One region of the Cobetia sp. 5-11-6-3 genome, then DNA from elsewhere that is predicted to be linked to it. Evidence: riboswitches for the same ligand, from Rfam matches in the RefSeq annotation. Region 1 holds a riboswitch; the other holds the start of a gene.

Region 1 (8,234 bases):
GAGACTATCTCCTTGGCTGCTGACCACCATTCGTGGCCAGCCAGACCAGGCGGGTAAAGGCCTGACGAGCCAAGGGTACGTCATCCCTCAGTCGAAAGGAGATCAGCACATTACACGCAATGCATAAACCCGCCACCAAGCGCCGAGCCAGCCTGGCGTCACGACAGGCAGAACCGGGTCACGACGCAAAGAACCGCGTCAATGCAGGCGCAGCCCCACCTTGGTGATGCGATTGCCCTCGACCTCATTCACCACCCAGTGAATGCCATGCCAGTCGACATCATCCCCGACCACCGGCACCCCGCCGACTCTGCGGGTGATGAACTCGGCAATGGTCAGGTGCTGCTCGCCCTGAGAGAGCGTCAGTCCGTAGACATCGGCGATATCCTGCATGTTGGCATCCCCTTCCAGGGTGAAGGTGCCGAAGAAGGCGCGCTGTTCATGCTGCAGACTCTCGCCATTGAACATGCGATTGAGGCTTGGCACATCGCAGGAGCGCCCGACGACGCACAGCACGTCCTTCTGATGCAGACAGGTGCTGCCCTTGGGATGGATCAGCACCTTGTTGCGGAACAGCGCCCCGACCTTGGCCCCGGAGGGGAAGCGCAGCATGCGCAATGCCACGCCTTCCAGCGCCGTGTTGTCGACCCGGTAGACCAGCATCTCGTAATCGTTGACGGGCATGATGCCCAGCAGATTGCGGCGGCTGGGCTGTGCACCCGGCGGCACCACCACCCTGAGCTTGCGCGCCATGGGAGCCAGCGACGAGCCCTGCACCAGCAGCGAGATGATCACCACGAAGAAGGCGACATTGAAGTAGACACCGGCATTCTCGACCCCGGTGATCACCGGGAAGATCGCCAGCACGATCGGCACCGCCCCCCTCAACCCGACCCAGCTGATGAACCACAGCTCTCGCCAGCGGAAGCGGAAGAAAGGCTTGAGACACAGGATCACGGCCAGGGGGCGCACGAACAGGATCAGCGCCACGCTCAGAATGGCGGCCGGCAGCGCGAACTGCAGCATCGTGGAGGGTGAGACCAGCAGACCCAGCATCAGGAACAGCACGATCTGGGACAGGTGGGCCAGTCCATCATGCACCGGCAGGATGTGTTCGAGGTGGCGCCCCGGATGATTGCCGATCATCAGGCCACACAGATAGATGGCCAGGAAGCCACTGCCACCGAGCTCATTGGTCGTCGCGAACAGGCTCAGGCCCAGCGCCAGCGCCAGCAGGGAATAGAGGCCGGGCGCCAGATCCAGATAGCGCATCAGACGGGCGATCAACCAGCCACCGGCGATCCCCATGCCCGCGCCGACCCCGAACTGCAGCGCGAAGCTCATGAGTCCGGCGGCGACCCCCGACAGCTGTCCGGTCAGTATCTCGGCCAGAGTGATGGTGAGGAAGATGGCCATCGGGTCGTTGGTACCGGACTCGATCTCCAGCGTCGCCCCGACCCGCTCATTGAGGTGCACCCCCTGCCCGCCCAGTAGCGAGAAGACCGCCGCGGCGTCGGTAGAGCCGACGATGGCCCCGACCAGCAGGCCTTCGATCAGGGTGAGGTCAAACAGCCACATGGCCAGCAGCCCCACCAGCCCGCTGGTCATGAAGACCCCGACGGTCGCCAGCACCAATGCCGGCTTGAGACCCGCGCGGAAGGTCGAGAGACGGGTGCGCAGACCGCCATCGAGCAGAATGAGTGCCAACGCCAGATTGCCGATCAGGTACGCGGTAGAGGCATCATCGAACTGGATGCCGAGCACGCCATCCTCCCCCGCCAGCATGCCGAGTCCCAGGAACAGCAACAGCAGGGGCATGCCGAGACGAGCCGAGACCCGACTTGCCAGCACGCTCAAGGCGATGAGCATGCCCGCCAGCAAGAAGTAATAGTTCAGATTCTCTACCACGTGTGCTCCCCCGCCATTCCCGGCACCAAGTCTCGAATCACGTCTGCGACGGCCCAGAGACAGTATTCCATGTCAGCGACGAGGCTGCAGAGAAATTTCTCAAATATTCATGGACTTGCGATCAACATGTCAGGCTTCTCGGCGACACCCAGGCCGGGGCTGCCGCCAGCTCGGCGTAGCGGGTCGGACCGAAGGCTTCCATCGCCCACAACAGGGCTCGGCACAGCTCACGCTGACCGCCGATATCGACCATGCGCCCATGACGCGAATAACCGGCGAGGAAGGCCTCACGCTGACTCGGCGTCTCCAGCAACAACTCGATCAGTGCCCAGTCGAACTCGATCGGGGCCCACACCAGTGCCTCCCAGTCGCTCCATACCCAGCCGGTGGCGGCGCACAGATATTGGTCCGCGCGCAGGTCCGGCAGACTCCAGACGGCGCGAGCGGGATGCGAGAAGGTGCGTGATGGCAGGTCCCCCAGCTCGTGGGACAGGGGATGGCGCGCGAGAAAACGCGTCACGCGGGCATTCCAATGCAGCAACGGCATGGGCTGGGCAAGGGGCTGACCAAAGCCGGACACGGTGTCCTGATGCAGCCGCCCGACCTGATCTCCCAGCAACTCACAGAAGGTGTCACTGAGATCACTGGGCTGACCGCTGGACCACGGCAGATGCCAGACGGGCGCGCCATCGAGACGCCCCAGATAGGTCAGCGGCAGCGGAGGGATGGGCAAACGCGCCGGCAACGCGCCCGCCAGCCGTGTCAGGGCCTCAGGTTGCGCCCAGCGATCGGCGCCGAAGACACCGCGCATCGCTCGCCAGAAGGGGTCGTGATCCGGGCCGGTCCGCGCCAGCTTGATCAGGCCGGGGGTGCCGCCACGCTGTCGCCACAACCAGTTGGCACTATCCGGCCAGGCAAGTGCCAGCGGCTCCAGCGCATGCCCCAGATAGGTGGAAAGACGGCGAGTCAGCGCATCCTCCGGCCAGCCATTGGGCACGGATGTCGCGTCTGGCATCACGGGTCGCCGCGGTGGCACGGGATAACCGCTGGAGCAGGTCGAGAGATCCGGGGTATCAGGCATGTTGATCTCCTTGAGGCTGCGATACCTCGATAGCATACCCAACACCGGGCCATGCAGCATAGCCACACGACAGCCACCCCGACGATGGCAGGGATGCAACCGGCGGGCAGGTGACGGTACACTGTCGGCCTGGATGGGGGTGCCCGAAAGTGGGCTGAGAGCCGATGCGTCACGTCGCATGGCAACCCCTGGAACCTGATCCGGTTGATACCGGCGGAGGGAATTCCGGTCACCTGCCCAAGCGTCAGGCGCCCTGCGTGCTTCCTCCCCTCGGCATGCCGCCTGACCACGGATGACACTGTGTCGCTGGGACTCTCCCTCAACAACGCTCGCATCGATTACGCCAGCCATACGCTGTTTCGTGATCTGTCGGCGCGTCTGGATGCCGGAAGCTGGACGGCCTTGCTGGGCCGCTCAGGCTGCGGCAAGAGCTCACTGCTGCGCCTGCTGGCCGGCCTCGAGATGCCCGACCATCACACGCTGGAACTCACCACCGATGATGGCAAGCCACTGGCGGGTCGCGTCGCCTGGATGGCGCAGCAGGACCTGCTGCTGCCCTGGCGCCGGGTGCTGGACAACCTGTGTCTGGGAGATGATCTCCATCGTCGCCCTCGCGATACCGAGCGGGCCCGCGAACTGCTGGCAGCGGTGGGTCTGGAGGGGCGCGAGCAGGCCTGGCCAGACGCCCTCTCCGGCGGGCAACGCCAACGCGTCGCATTGGCGCGAACGCTCTACCAACAGGCTCCGGTGGTGATGATGGATGAGCCCTTCTCCGCAGTGGACGCCATCACGCGACTCGAACTGCATGATCTCGCCAGCCGGCTGCTGGACGGACGCACCGTGCTGATGGTCACGCATGACCCGCTCGAGGCGCTGCGCCTGGCCGACCAACTGCTGGTACTGCGCCCGGGCCACGACAGCCAGCAGGGGGCAGTGCTCGACCGCTTGCCGGGGCTCTCGCCGCCTCGCCCGGTGCCGCTGGACCTGCCCGCCTTGCAGCAGGCCCAGTCCGAATTGATCACACGCCTGCGCGACGGCGAGGAGACGCCATGAAACGCCTGCATGCTCTGCGTCATCTCGCCATCAGCGCCGCCGTCCTGCTGGGACTCTGGCAACTGGTGATCATCACCACGGCCGTACCGCCCTACATCCTGCCAGCGCCACTGGCAGTCGCGGAGGTGCTGGTCCGTCAGGCCCCGATGCTGGCACACCACGCCGGCATCACCTTCGCCGAGATTCTTGGCGGGCTGGTACTGGGGGTCCTTCTCGGACTGAGCACCGCGCTGGCACTGGCGTTCATCCCTCGTCTGCGGCGCACCCTGCTGCCATTGCTGCTGATCAGCCAGGTGATTCCGCTGTTCGCCATCGCTCCACTGCTGGTGCTGTGGCTGGGCTATGACATGCTCTCCAAGGTCGTGATGGCCACGCTGATCATCTATTTCCCCGTGGCCTCCACCGGCTACGACGGCCTGCGCCAGACCCCTCAGGGCTGGCTGGATCTCGCCCACACCCTGGGTGCCAGCCCGTGGCGACTGCTGCTGCATGTCCAACTGCCCGCCGCGCTGCCGGCATTGGCCTCCGGCGTGCGCATGGCAGCGACAGCCGCCCCCATCGGGGCCGTCATCGGTGAGTGGGCCGGCGCAAGCCAGGGCCTCGGCTATCTGATGCTCAATGCCAATGCCCGGATGGAAATCGACCTGATGTTCGCCGCTCTGCTGGTGCTGGTCGCCTTTTCGCTGCTGCTGTATTTCACGCTGGATGCCCTGCTGCGTCGCCTGATGCCCTGGCATCGGGATCGCCTGACCCGTTTGAACTGAGCGCTTCCGGCTGCCAGGCGATGCCCTGACGGCCTCACATTCTCGACACCACAAGGAATACCGCCATGCCATTCTCGCCATCGGCGATCCGCCGTTCCGGCAAGCTGTCCTGCCTCTTCGCGACGCTGCTGACAACCCTCAGCCTGAGCACCTTCGCCCTGTCAGCCGAGACTGGCGCCAGCGCCGAGCCCCAGGCCCCGACCGCCAGTGACAGTGCAGCGGCAGCGGTCACCAAGACCGGGCAGGACGGTGCCACCCTCGAGCCAGACGCTTCTGCCAAGCAGGCTGCCGAGACCGAGCAACAGACCCGCCCCGCCGCTGGCGATGTGCAGGACCCGCAAGCGGCCGCCACCGATGCCAAGCCCCTCACGCACCTCAAGGTCATGCTCGACTGGTACACCAATCCTGGCCACGGGCCGCTGGTGCTGGCTCAGGAACTGGGCCTGTTCAAGCAACATGGTCTGGACGTCGAGCTGATCGCCCCGGCAGACCCCAGCGTCCCCCCCAAGCTTGCCGCAGCGGAGCGCGTCGACATCGCCATCAGCTATCAGCCCCAGCTGCACCTGCAGGTGGATCAAGGGCTGCCGCTGGTGCGCATCGGCACGCTGGTGGCCACCCCGCTCAACGTGGTGGTCGTGCGCGCGGACAGTGACATCCAGTCGATGGCCGACCTCAAGGGCAAGCGTGTCGGCTATTCCGTCGGTGGCGTGGAGGAAGTCCTGCTGTCCACCATGCTCCAGAACAGCGGCCTGACACTGGATGACATCACCCTGACCAACGTCAACTTCTCGCTGACGCCGTCACTGCTGACCCGCAAGGTCGACGCCGTCACCGGGGCATTCCGCAACTTCGAACTCGCCCAGATGGCACAGGAAGGCGTCAAGGGCCGCGCCTTCTACATCGAGGAAGAAGGCGTGCCGACGTATGACGAACTGATCTTCGTCGCCAACAGCGACAGCTATTCTCGCAAGCACGAGCAGTACGCCGCCTTCCTGTCCGCCGTCGGTGAAGCCACCGCCTGGATGATCAACCACCCTGACAAGGGCTGGAAGCTGTTCCGCGAGTCCGACCCGGCACTCGATACCGCGCTCAACAAGAAAGCCTGGTATGCCACCTTGCCGCGCTTCGCCCTGCGTCCGGCCGCACTGGATGCCGGCCGCTACCGTGACTTCGAGAACTTCCTGTACGAGCGCGGCATGATCAAGCAGCGCCAGTCACTCGACCACCTGGCCATCGACGTCAACGCGCCCTGAATAGACGGCCGATGACAGACACGACGACGCCCTGCCGGTTTCCCGACAGGGCGTCGTTTGCTTTCCGCCAGATGACGCGAGGATGTCCCCGCCCTTGCCTCCCGAGACCTTCCTGTCAGCGCCTGCCATCCACCGGACTGCCGGCAGACGCCCGCCTGGCCAGACGCCGCGCCAGCCACGCCATCAGCACAGGCTGGATCACCAGCGCGACCACCAGCACCGCCACGAGCAGTGGCATGCCCTCAAGGGCGCCACCCGGCGAGCTGACCAGCAGCGCCGCCCCGAGATAACTGCCCGCGGCAGAACTCAGGTGCTGAACGGCGCTCTGGGTGCTGGTGAAGGCGGCCCGCTCGTGCTCGGCAGGAATGAAGCTGTTGAGCGTGTTCTGTGCCACCCGCCGCGCCGAGGAGAACAGCATGTAGGCACCGAACCCCACCCACACCAGCGACGGCCCGGGCGAATGAAGCAGGAAGGCCCAGCCCACCAGCGCCGTCAGCAGACAGGTGATGGTGCCGGGCCAGACACTGCCGAAGCGATCACACAGCCGCCCGGTCAGCTGCATGCCCACCAGCGACAGTCCGCCTCCGATCATGTAGAGCCCGCCGAGATCCTCGCGAGGCAGATCGAGATTGAACAGCAGATAGCTGGAGAGATTGGGAATCACCAGGAAGTTGCTGAACATCGCGGTGGCGATCAGCGCCAGCCCGAGCCGGTGATTCGGCTGCGCGAGAATGGTGGCGATGGAGGTACCGGCGCGACTGCGAGGATTGTCCAGATGCCCCCGGATCGGCGGCAGCACCCAGGCCAGCAACCCGCAGACCAGCAACGCCAGCAGCGCGACGGCCCGGAATGGCGCCTGCCAGCCAAAGCCTTCGGACAACCACAGCGCGAAGGGCAGCCCCAGCACCGAGGCCACCGAGAAGGCCCCCATCACCATCCCCATGGCGCGCCCACGCCGGATTCCCGGCACGACATCGATCACGATGGCCAGTGCCGTGGCCGCCGCCGGCCCACCGAACAGCCCGCCCAGCATGCGCGCGGCCAGCAGCGTCTCGAATCCGGTGGCGAAGCTCGCGATCAGATGACACAGCGCGGCACCGAACAGAAAGCCCAGCACGGCCCAGCGACGATCGAAACGATCCGCATGCCGCGTCCACAGCAAGGTACCCACCGCCGCTGCCAGCGGGTAGCTGCCGACGATGTAGCCTAGGTGGTCCAGCGGAATGTCCAGCGACTGCGCGAAATCCGGCCCCAATGCCATCACCATGGTGAAGCCCATGATGACGGCGAACTGCAGCAGCGTGACCAGCGCGATCACCAGACGCTCGTGGCGCGTCACCGGTATCGTGCCGTCTTCGTCAGGCACGCGAGGCGCCGCCAACGGCGCAGGCGTATGACGTGAGCCGCTCAAGCGCGTGCGACGCGTTCAAGAAACGTCTCGACGGCCTGCTGGAACTCGCTCGCTCGCTCGGCATGCAGCCAGTGGCCGGCATCCAGCGAGGCATCTTCCAGGCGCGGGAAGCGCTCACGCATTGCCTGGAGCCCGTCGGCCTGCACGTAATTGGAACGTTCGCCCCACAGCAGTAGGGCCGGCAGTTCCACCTCGTCGTGTGCCTGAGGCGCCTCGACGATCTGGGGGTAACCCGCCGCGATGTGATCGAGCCCGACTCGCCAGCCCATGCTGCCGTCCTCATCGCGCACCAGGTTGGTGGCGAGGAACTGACGGATAGCCGGCGTTTCCACATGGCGTGCCATCACGTTGTCAGCGTCCTTTCGCGAGGCAGGACGCGCCTCACGCACGGCCTCGAAGGCAGCAAATATCTCATCGTGCCCGTGTCCGTAAGCGATGGGCGCGATATCGGCCACCACGAGACTGCGCAGTCGTTCAGGTGCCTGCAGTGCGACCTGCATGGCCACCTTGCCCCCCATGGAGTGCCCCATGAGATCACAGGTGGGGATATCGAGCTGATCGAGCAGAGCGATCACGTCAGCGGCCTGCTCCGGGTAGCTCATGCCCGCCACATGCGGGCTGCGACCATGATTGCGCAGATCCACCGCGATGACGCGACGCGACTGCGACCAGAACTTGATATGCGAGCGCCAGTTGTCCGCGCTCCCGAACAGACCATGCAGAATCACCAGCGGCGTCGCATCCTGCTCACCCGCCTCATTGCC
Region 2 (8,234 bases), on a different contig from region 1:
CGCTTCAGGCACCTCGCATGCTGCACCTCACCGCTCACGATGAGGTGTTGATCGGCTCGCGGGCCGGCAAGCTCTATCGAGGCCAGCTGGCCGATGATGGCAGCCTCAAGCGCATGGAAGTGCTGGTCGAGCTGGAAGGCTATCCCCACTCTGCCGTCGTCCGCGATGCGCGCCTGTATGTCGCGACCACGGGCGCCCTGCTGGTCGCGGACTACCATCCCGGGATCTCCCTTGCCCCGAGCGACTTCCAGCGCGTGATCGCGATTCCCGGCGGCGGTGGCCACAACTCGCGTACGCTGAGCCTGGGCCCTGACAATGGCCTGTATCTGGCGCTGGGGATCCAGGGCAACTGCTCCGATCAGTACCTGGCGGGCACCTCGCCTCGCTACCCACAGCAACAGCGCCGTGGGGGAGTGATGCGCCTTGAGGAAAGTGGCGAGCCTCCCGAGTGGCGGGCGTGGGCGAGTGGTCTGCGCAACCCCGTCGGCCTGGTCTGGCAGGCACTGGCGACAGGAGAGACGCGCCTGCTGGCCACCAACAACGGACCGGACCACTGGGGCTACGAGCATCCTCGCGAGCTGGTGGTCGCTGCCCGCGAAGGCAGCTTCCATGGCATGCCCTGGTATCAGTGGATCGATGGCCGCTGGCAGGCAGATGATTGCATCACGAGCGATTCACCGCGCGAACGTGACGAGATTGCACCGCCACTGGCCGAGATCCCCGCTCGCAGTGCGCCGATGGGTATCGCGGTGGTGCCGCCTGGGCATCCATTGGCTGCTGACATGGATGTCGTGGTGGCAGTCCACGGCAGCTGGGGCACGGCGCCCTCCGGCAAGGCGTGGGGAGACCCCGCCAGTCGTCGTGAGCCTCGCCTGCTGGGCCTCAAGCTGGCGACGCCAGACACTGAAGCACGCTTAGTGCCGGTACTGACCGGCCTGCAGGATGCCGCCAGCGGCGAGCGCTGGATACGCCCACTGGATGTAGCATTCGGCAAGGATGGCAGCCTCTACCTGACCAGCGATACCGGAGCCTCAGGACTCTATCGGATCACCTTCTCTCAGTGACCTCCAGCCGCCTCTGACTCGACACGGCGGCTCACGCGTTGATTCTTCGCCCAAGCGTTGAGCGAGCGTCTCGACGCTCTGCATCCATGGGGTGATCACATGCGTATGCTCTCAGGACGACGCCATCGCCGGAGCCTGCGCCATGACAAAGCCCTCCATCTTCTCGCCAGTTGCCAGACCTGCCCCCAGGGCTGTCCGTTCGGGCAGCGCCCTGACACGCACCCCGTGGCTGAGCATCATCATGCCAGTCCACAACGAGGCATCCGGTATCGTCTCGGCCTTGATCGCCTTGAGTCCACTGCGCGCGAGCGGGGATTGCGAGGTCATCGTGGTCGATGGCGGCTCCACGGATACTACCCGCGAGCTGGCAACGCCGCTGTGCGATCGCTGCCTGAGCAGTGATCCGGGCCGGGCAACGCAGATGAACGCCGGTGCCTCTCAGGCTCGTGGTCAATGGCTGCTGTTCCTGCATGCCGACACGCGCCTGCCGGCACATGTCCTCTCGGTACTGTCAGAGACCCTCGCCGAGCATCGCGAGTGCGACTGGGGTCGCTTCGATGTCGACATCGAAGGAGATTCTCCGCTGCTGCCCGTGATCGCCATGCTGATGAATCTGCGCTCGCGCCTGACCAGCATCAGCACGGGTGATCAGACCCAGTTCGTACGACGCTCCACCTTCGAGGCCATCGAGGGCTTTCCCGTCGTGCCCCTGATGGAGGACATCCAGCTGAGCGTCAGGCTCAAGCGACTGACCTCGCCGCTGAACCTCTCCGCCAGAGTCACCACCAGTGGAAGACGCTGGGAAACCCATGGCGTCTGTCGCACCATCCTCAAGATGTGGGGGCTGCGCCTGGCAGCCTGGGGTGGCGTATCTCCTGTCCGTCTGGCGCGCCTCTATGGATATGGTGCCGCCGCTCAGGCCTGCGAACAACGTGGCTTGCCTCATGCCTGAAGCCTCGCTTGCTGACAGGGAAACCGACACGGCCGCGTATGACATGCGCCCGACGCTCATCATCTTCGGCCGCCTGCCACTGGCCGGACAATGCAAGACGCGGCTGATCCCTGCCCTCGGTCCCGAGGGGGCGGCACGCCTCTACTCGCGCATGCTGCGCAGAATCGTTCAGCAGGCCTGCGCCTCACGCCTCGGCAAGGTGGTCGTGATGCTGACTCCCTCCCCCGAGCACGCTCGGCAGCAACCTGAGCTGGCAGCCCTGCTGACGGACCTTGAGGATCAGTGGCGTGCAGAGAGCATGGCGGCATATGGCAAGCGAATCACGCTCGAGGCACAGCCACAGGGTGGGCTTGGGGAGCGCATGCATCAGGCCATGCTGCGCCACCTGCCCGCAGGCCCCGTGCTGCTGATGGGCTCTGACCTGCCCGCATTGGACAGTCAACGTCTGCGCGAGGCGGCGCGGTGCCTGCATGACCATGAGGCGGTGCTGCAGCCCAGCGAAGACGGGGGATACGGATTGATTGGCCTGAAAGCAGCCTGCCCGGCGGCCTTCCAGCTGGATCACTGGAGCCATGCCGACGTGAGCCGGGAGACTCTTGCACTGCTGGCTCAGGCAGGCAGAAGCGTCGGTTGCCTGCCTGTCAGCTGGGATGTCGATGAGCCTCACGATCTGGTGCGCCTGAGGCGACACTTCCCAGCCCTGATGGCGAACCTCTCCTCCTGTCAGCCTGCATGACATCTTTCCTGCAGCGCATGACACGCTTCCCGCATCGCAGGAAGCCCTTTCAGCATCGCAGAAGGCCTCCCAAAGTCGCATGGGTTTTAGGGCGGCAGAGGCTTTTCCTGCACCGCAGGACTGTTACACTCGAGATATCGTGACGTCTGAGTCACAGCTTGACGGGGTGCCGGTAAGACCGGCTGAGATGTCATTCGCACTGTTCGAGGCCTTGCATCGAGGTGCGTGAATGACGATCCCGCCGAACCTGATCCGGTTAGTACCGGCGTAGGGATCAAGCGCGAAGTGTTGCCGCACATCATCTTCACCTCTTCCAGGTGAACGCCGCACCTCCCCCCGCTTTTTCCCTGCAGATTGCCGGACCTGACCACGCTCGAGCCAGACCTTTGCCACTCCATCACGGATTGGCAGCACGCTCACCGAGGGATGCGTCGATGCCCAGCTTTTCAGACCTGACCAGTGCCTGCGCCGAGGAATGGCGCGACTATCTCGAGCATGACTTCGTTCGCCAGCTCGGGGAAGGTCGTCTGCCAGAGGAGTCCTTCCGCCATTACCTGCAGCAGGACTACCTGTTCCTGATCCACTTCGCGCGCGCCTGGGCGCTTGCCGCCTACAAGAGCCGCACCCTCGCGGAGCTGCGTCAGGCCACGGCCAGTCTCGACACCATTCTCAATACCGAGCTCGACCTGCATATCGGCTACTGCAGCGAGTGGGGCATCAGCGAGGATGACCTGAGTGAGCTGCCGGAATCCCGCGCCACCCTGGCCTATACCCGTTACGTACTGGATTGCGGCCAGCGCGGCGATCTTCTCGATCTTCACGTGGCGCTCGCGCCTTGCCTGATCGGCTACGGCGAGATCGCCGAGTGGCTGCTGGATCAGGACACCACCGAGATCGAGGACAATCCGTACGCGGACTGGATCGCGATGTACTCCAGCGATGAGTTCAAGGAAGCGGTGGACGCCGAACGTGAATGGCTGGACGCTCGGCTCTCGGAGGTCTCGGAGCGCCGGCTGGGCGAACTGGTCGATGTCTTCCGCGATGCGACACGTCTCGAGATCGACTTCTGGCAGATGGGCCTTGATCGCGACTGATCCGTGGCAGGCCGTCGCCTGACAGGCCGCGCCTGCGCGAACGGAAGACACACCGATTTTCATCGGCCTGGAAACGTGGTCCTCTCGCCAATCATCCAGACACACCACAGGCCATCAGAGCCTGAATGCGAGCACGATGACCTGGGCCAGCACAACGCTCAGCACAGGTCATGCCCGCATTGAATTCTGAGCACGCTTGACGGGGTGCCGGTGGAACCGGCTGAGATCCTGCATGCATCACCTCGCCGCCAAATGGGCGAGGCTGCCAGCAAGGGGTCCCGTGGAACCTGAACCGGTTAGGACCGGCGTAGGAATCAAGCTGATGGTCAGCCGCTGCCCGCGGCCGCCTCGCTCCCGGGCCACCTGTTGGCAAGGAGTCGGCGATGGCCATCCTCTCCCTGCGCACGGTCTTCCCATGATGACGTCTGCCGTGACGTCGCCCTTTGAGGAGACCTGCATGAGCACTACCCCCACGACTCAAGATCCGCAAGCCACCAACGCCGCAGAACCGTCGCTCGCCCCCCAGCCTGAGGCTGCGCCGAAGGCGCGCGCACGTGCCGGTCGCAAGGATGGCAGTCGCCATCTCGCCAGTGAAGCCCGCGTCGACGCCGCCGCCATCGCGCCGCTGAGCGGCTCGCGCAAGATCTATATCGAAGGCTCTCGCCCGGACATCCGCGTGCCCATGCGCGAGATCGGCTGCTCGCCGACCCAGACCTCCAGCGGTCTGGAAGAGAATCCGCCGATCGTCGTCTACGATACCTCCGGCCCCTACACCGACCCGGCGGTCGAGATCGACATTCGTCGCGGGCTGGCACCGCTGCGCGAGAAGTGGATCGAGGAACGCGGCGATACCGAACAGCTCAATCAGCTGAGCAGCGAATATGGTCGCGTGCGCCAGGCCGACCTGCGCCTGTCGTCCCTGCGTTTCGAGCTGGACCACCGCCCGCGTCGTGCCCTGCCGGGCAAGAATGTCACCCAGCTGCACTATGCGCGCCAGGGCATCATCACGCCGGAGATGGAGTACATCGCGATTCGTGAGAATCAGCGTCGTATCGCGCTGCGTGAGGAATATCAGGGCAGCGACTCCGTCGAGAGCATTCTGGGCCACCAGCACCCGGGTCACAGCTTCGGCGCCAACCTGCCCGACGAGATCACCGCCGAATTCGTGCGTGAGGAAGTCGCGCGTGGCCGCGCCATCATTCCCGCCAACATCAATCACCCGGAAAGCGAGCCGATGATCATCGGCCGCAACTTCCTGGTGAAGGTCAACGGCAACCTGGGCAACTCGGCGGTCACCTCCTCCATCGAGGAAGAGGTCGACAAGATGACCTGGGCGATCCGCTGGGGCTCCGACACCGTGATGGATCTCTCGACCGGCGCCAACATCCACGAGACCCGTGAATGGATTCTGCGCAACTCTCCCGTGCCCATCGGCACGGTGCCGATCTATCAGGCGCTGGAGAAGGTCGATGGCGTGGCCGAGAATCTCGACTGGGAGATCTTCCGCGACACGCTGATCGAGCAGGCCGAGCAAGGCGTCGACTACTTCACCATCCACGCCGGCGTCCTGCTGCGCTATGTGCCGCTGACCGCCAGCCGCGTGACCGGCATCGTCTCGCGCGGTGGCTCCATCATGGCCAAGTGGTGTCTGGCGCATCACGAGGAAAGCTTCCTCTATCGCCACTTCGAGGACATCTGCGAGATCTGCAAGGCCTACGACATCAGCCTGTCACTGGGCGATGGCCTGCGCCCGGGCTCGGTGGCCGATGCCAATGACGCCGCCCAGTTCGGCGAGCTCGAGACGCTCGGCGAGCTGACGAAGATCGCCTGGCAGCACGATGTCCAGGTCATGATCGAAGGTCCGGGTCACGTGCCGATGCACCTGATCAAGGAGAACATGGACAAGCAGCTCAGCGAGTGCGACGAGGCGCCCTTCTACACCCTCGGCCCGCTGACCACCGACATCGCCCCGGGCTACGACCACATCACCTCCGGTATCGGTGCCGCGATGATCGGCTGGTTCGGCTGCGCCATGCTCTGCTACGTGACCCCCAAGGAGCACCTGGGCCTGCCCAACAAGGACGACGTCAAGACTGGCATCATCACCTACAAGATCGCCGCGCATGCCGCGGACCTGGCCAAGGGGCATCCGGGCGCGCAACGTCGTGACAATGCACTCTCCAAGGCACGCTTCGAGTTCCGCTGGGAAGACCAGTTCAATCTGGGCCTTGACCCGGACACCGCGCGCAGCTTCCACGACGAGACGCTGCCCAAGGATTCGGCCAAGGTCGCCCACTTCTGCTCCATGTGCGGGCCGAAGTTCTGCTCGATGAAGATCACCCAGGAAGTCCGCGACTACGCCAACGAACACGGCCTGACCGGTGACGCCGACAGCGTGATGGCCGGCATGCAGGAGCAGGCTGACAAGTTCAAGCGCGAAGGCAGCCAGCTCTATCAGGAGGTATAGGTAGAGAGACTGGCGCACGAAAGGCTGACGTGCTGAGCCGCACGAAAAACGCCCCGACCATCACTGGTCGGGGCGTTTTCAATGGCCTGCTGCCAACCGCTCATGACGTGTCATGAGCGTGATCCAGAGATCACGTGCGGCTGGTGACTTCCAGCAGGTGATAACCGAACTGGGTCTTCACCGGGCCCTGCACGGTGTTGATCGGTGCGCTGAACACGACTTCGTCGAATTCCTTGACCATCATGCCCGGGCCGAAGGCGCCCAGGTCACCGCCACTGCGACCGGACGGGCAGGAGGAGTGCTCGCGAGCGGCATCAGCGAAATCGCGGCCGTTCTCGATTTCGGTCTTGAGAGCTGCACACTGTTCTTCGCTGGAAACGAGAATATGACGCGCTGTGGCCTGTGCCATGTCTATCACCTGTCACTGATCGAATAAATGCCGCCGGCAATCACCGGCGGCGTGGCAGCACATTGTGGCCCAAGGCGACGCTCGCCGCTAGCGTCGCGCGCCTCCCCACCTCCCCAGCGATGCCTCAGACGCGCGAACGCCCACCCGGAAGACCGGATGGGCGTTGAGGACGCTCGCCTGAGAGCGTCGGCAGCAGTCGCTTACTTGGCGACTTTCTGCATGGCCTCGGAGGCGGACTTGGCATTGTTCTCTGCCAGTTCCTGACCTTTCTTGGCGTATTCCTGGTTCAGCTCGACCACCTTCTGGGTGTCGTTCTGAAGCTTCTCGCCCAGAGACTTGACCGTCTCCTGCTGTTCCTTGACGAAGTTCTTCAGGCCTTCGCTGTCCTTGATCTCGAGCATGGAACGCGCCTGCGCCATGGAGGTGTCAACGTAGGACTTGGTCAGATCCATCTGGGCGCTGACCAGCTTCTCGCTGTAATCGAGGCTCAGGGCGCTGAAAGCACGCAGCGGAGCGAAGAACATGTCGTCGAACTGCTGAGTGGTCTTCTCAAGATTGGTGTTGAACATGGGGCACCCTCCAGGGTTTGGCATCACACGGAAAATGAAGCGGAGCTTTGCTCCGTTGGCTACCAGGACTGAACCAAGCTTGTGAGCCATGAGGTCGAGATCTCACTGCAAGCCAGCATTCTCGACAGGTTCCATCCTCGCTGCAGTGCAGCATAAGCCACCTCTTGCTGCACTGCAACATCAGGAACGCAATATTGATCAACCACCTTGCCCTGCGAGTCTGCTGCCGGGCTGACTCCCCTCTTGTCCAGAGACGCCAAGCCCCTGAATGTCATGAAGATTTCAGTCGCTCGCACGACATCGCTGGCACAACATCCTGTCGCCCAGCAATTCGCGCTGACCCTCGCTACGACATAACGCCACACTGGCCTTGGACAACCAGCGACGACACTCATCACAACGTGGCTGCAGGTATTGCATCTCATCATGGCCAGACCCCATGCCACGATGGCCGTGCGACACGTCAGAGGCTTTCGCGCCAGCGGAAGACACGCCCTGCAGCCTCACGTCAGAAACTGAAGGCTGCCAGTCCTGAGCCTGCAAGCCGTGGCACGTGGACGAGGGCATGGTCTGCGTCATGCCGGACATCAGTGTCTGGAAAGAGGATGAGATGGCCTTTGGAGGAGTGGCCCGGCGAGTCTCGGAAGGTGTTGGCCCCTCCTCACGAGGCGTGACCTGAGGAGCGTCATCCCCGCTTGAAGAAGGGATGGCGTCATCACGCACGGGGGCCACCGAGGGGGAAGCGGATGGGTCCTGGGGTGGCGCCCAGGCGTAGGCCGTCTGCTCATCGGGATGGATGGCCACGGTGGCATGTTCTGACAAGCCGAGTCGCGACGCCCAGTCGACCCGTGATGGGCCATGCTGCGCCAGGATGGCACGACCGAGACGCCTCAGACGACGCGGGTCGATCCGGTGGGTGAAATCACGCATGCGGGCGACGGAG

What was found. Region 1 has a riboswitch for thiamine pyrophosphate ahead of HXS66_RS00855 (ABC transporter ATP-binding protein). Riboswitches for the same ligand answer to the same signal wherever they lie in the genome.
Region 2: linked by a shared signal. The riboswitch ahead of thiC (phosphomethylpyrimidine synthase ThiC) and the one ahead of HXS66_RS00855 (ABC transporter ATP-binding protein) in region 1 are both predicted to bind thiamine pyrophosphate.

What each region holds. Positions count from the first base shown of each region.
Region 1 is NZ_BLWJ01000001.1:224,748-232,981, forward strand. Features, by position in the region: gene HXS66_RS00845 (potassium/proton antiporter) at 199-1,908, opposite strand; gene HXS66_RS00850 (hypothetical protein) at 2,030-2,989, opposite strand; TPP riboswitch at 3,115-3,228, shown strand; gene HXS66_RS00855 (ABC transporter ATP-binding protein) at 3,290-4,042, shown strand; gene HXS66_RS00860 (ABC transporter permease) at 4,039-4,806, shown strand; gene HXS66_RS00865 (ABC transporter substrate-binding protein) at 4,872-6,059, shown strand; gene HXS66_RS00870 (MFS transporter) at 6,175-7,425, opposite strand; gene HXS66_RS00875 (alpha/beta fold hydrolase) at 7,467-8,234, opposite strand, start outside.
Region 2 is NZ_BLWJ01000003.1:230,275-238,508, forward strand. Features, by position in the region: gene HXS66_RS06875 (sorbosone dehydrogenase family protein) at 1-1,064, shown strand, start outside; gene HXS66_RS06880 (TIGR04283 family arsenosugar biosynthesis glycosyltransferase) at 1,207-2,016, shown strand; gene HXS66_RS06885 (TIGR04282 family arsenosugar biosynthesis glycosyltransferase) at 2,060-2,752, shown strand; TPP riboswitch at 2,905-3,043, shown strand; gene tenA (thiaminase II) at 3,187-3,846, shown strand; TPP riboswitch at 4,037-4,177, shown strand; gene thiC (phosphomethylpyrimidine synthase ThiC) at 4,304-6,313, shown strand; gene HXS66_RS06900 (peptidylprolyl isomerase) at 6,444-6,722, opposite strand; gene HXS66_RS06905 (phasin family protein) at 6,923-7,291, opposite strand; gene HXS66_RS06910 (nuclease-related domain-containing protein) at 7,574-8,234, opposite strand, start outside.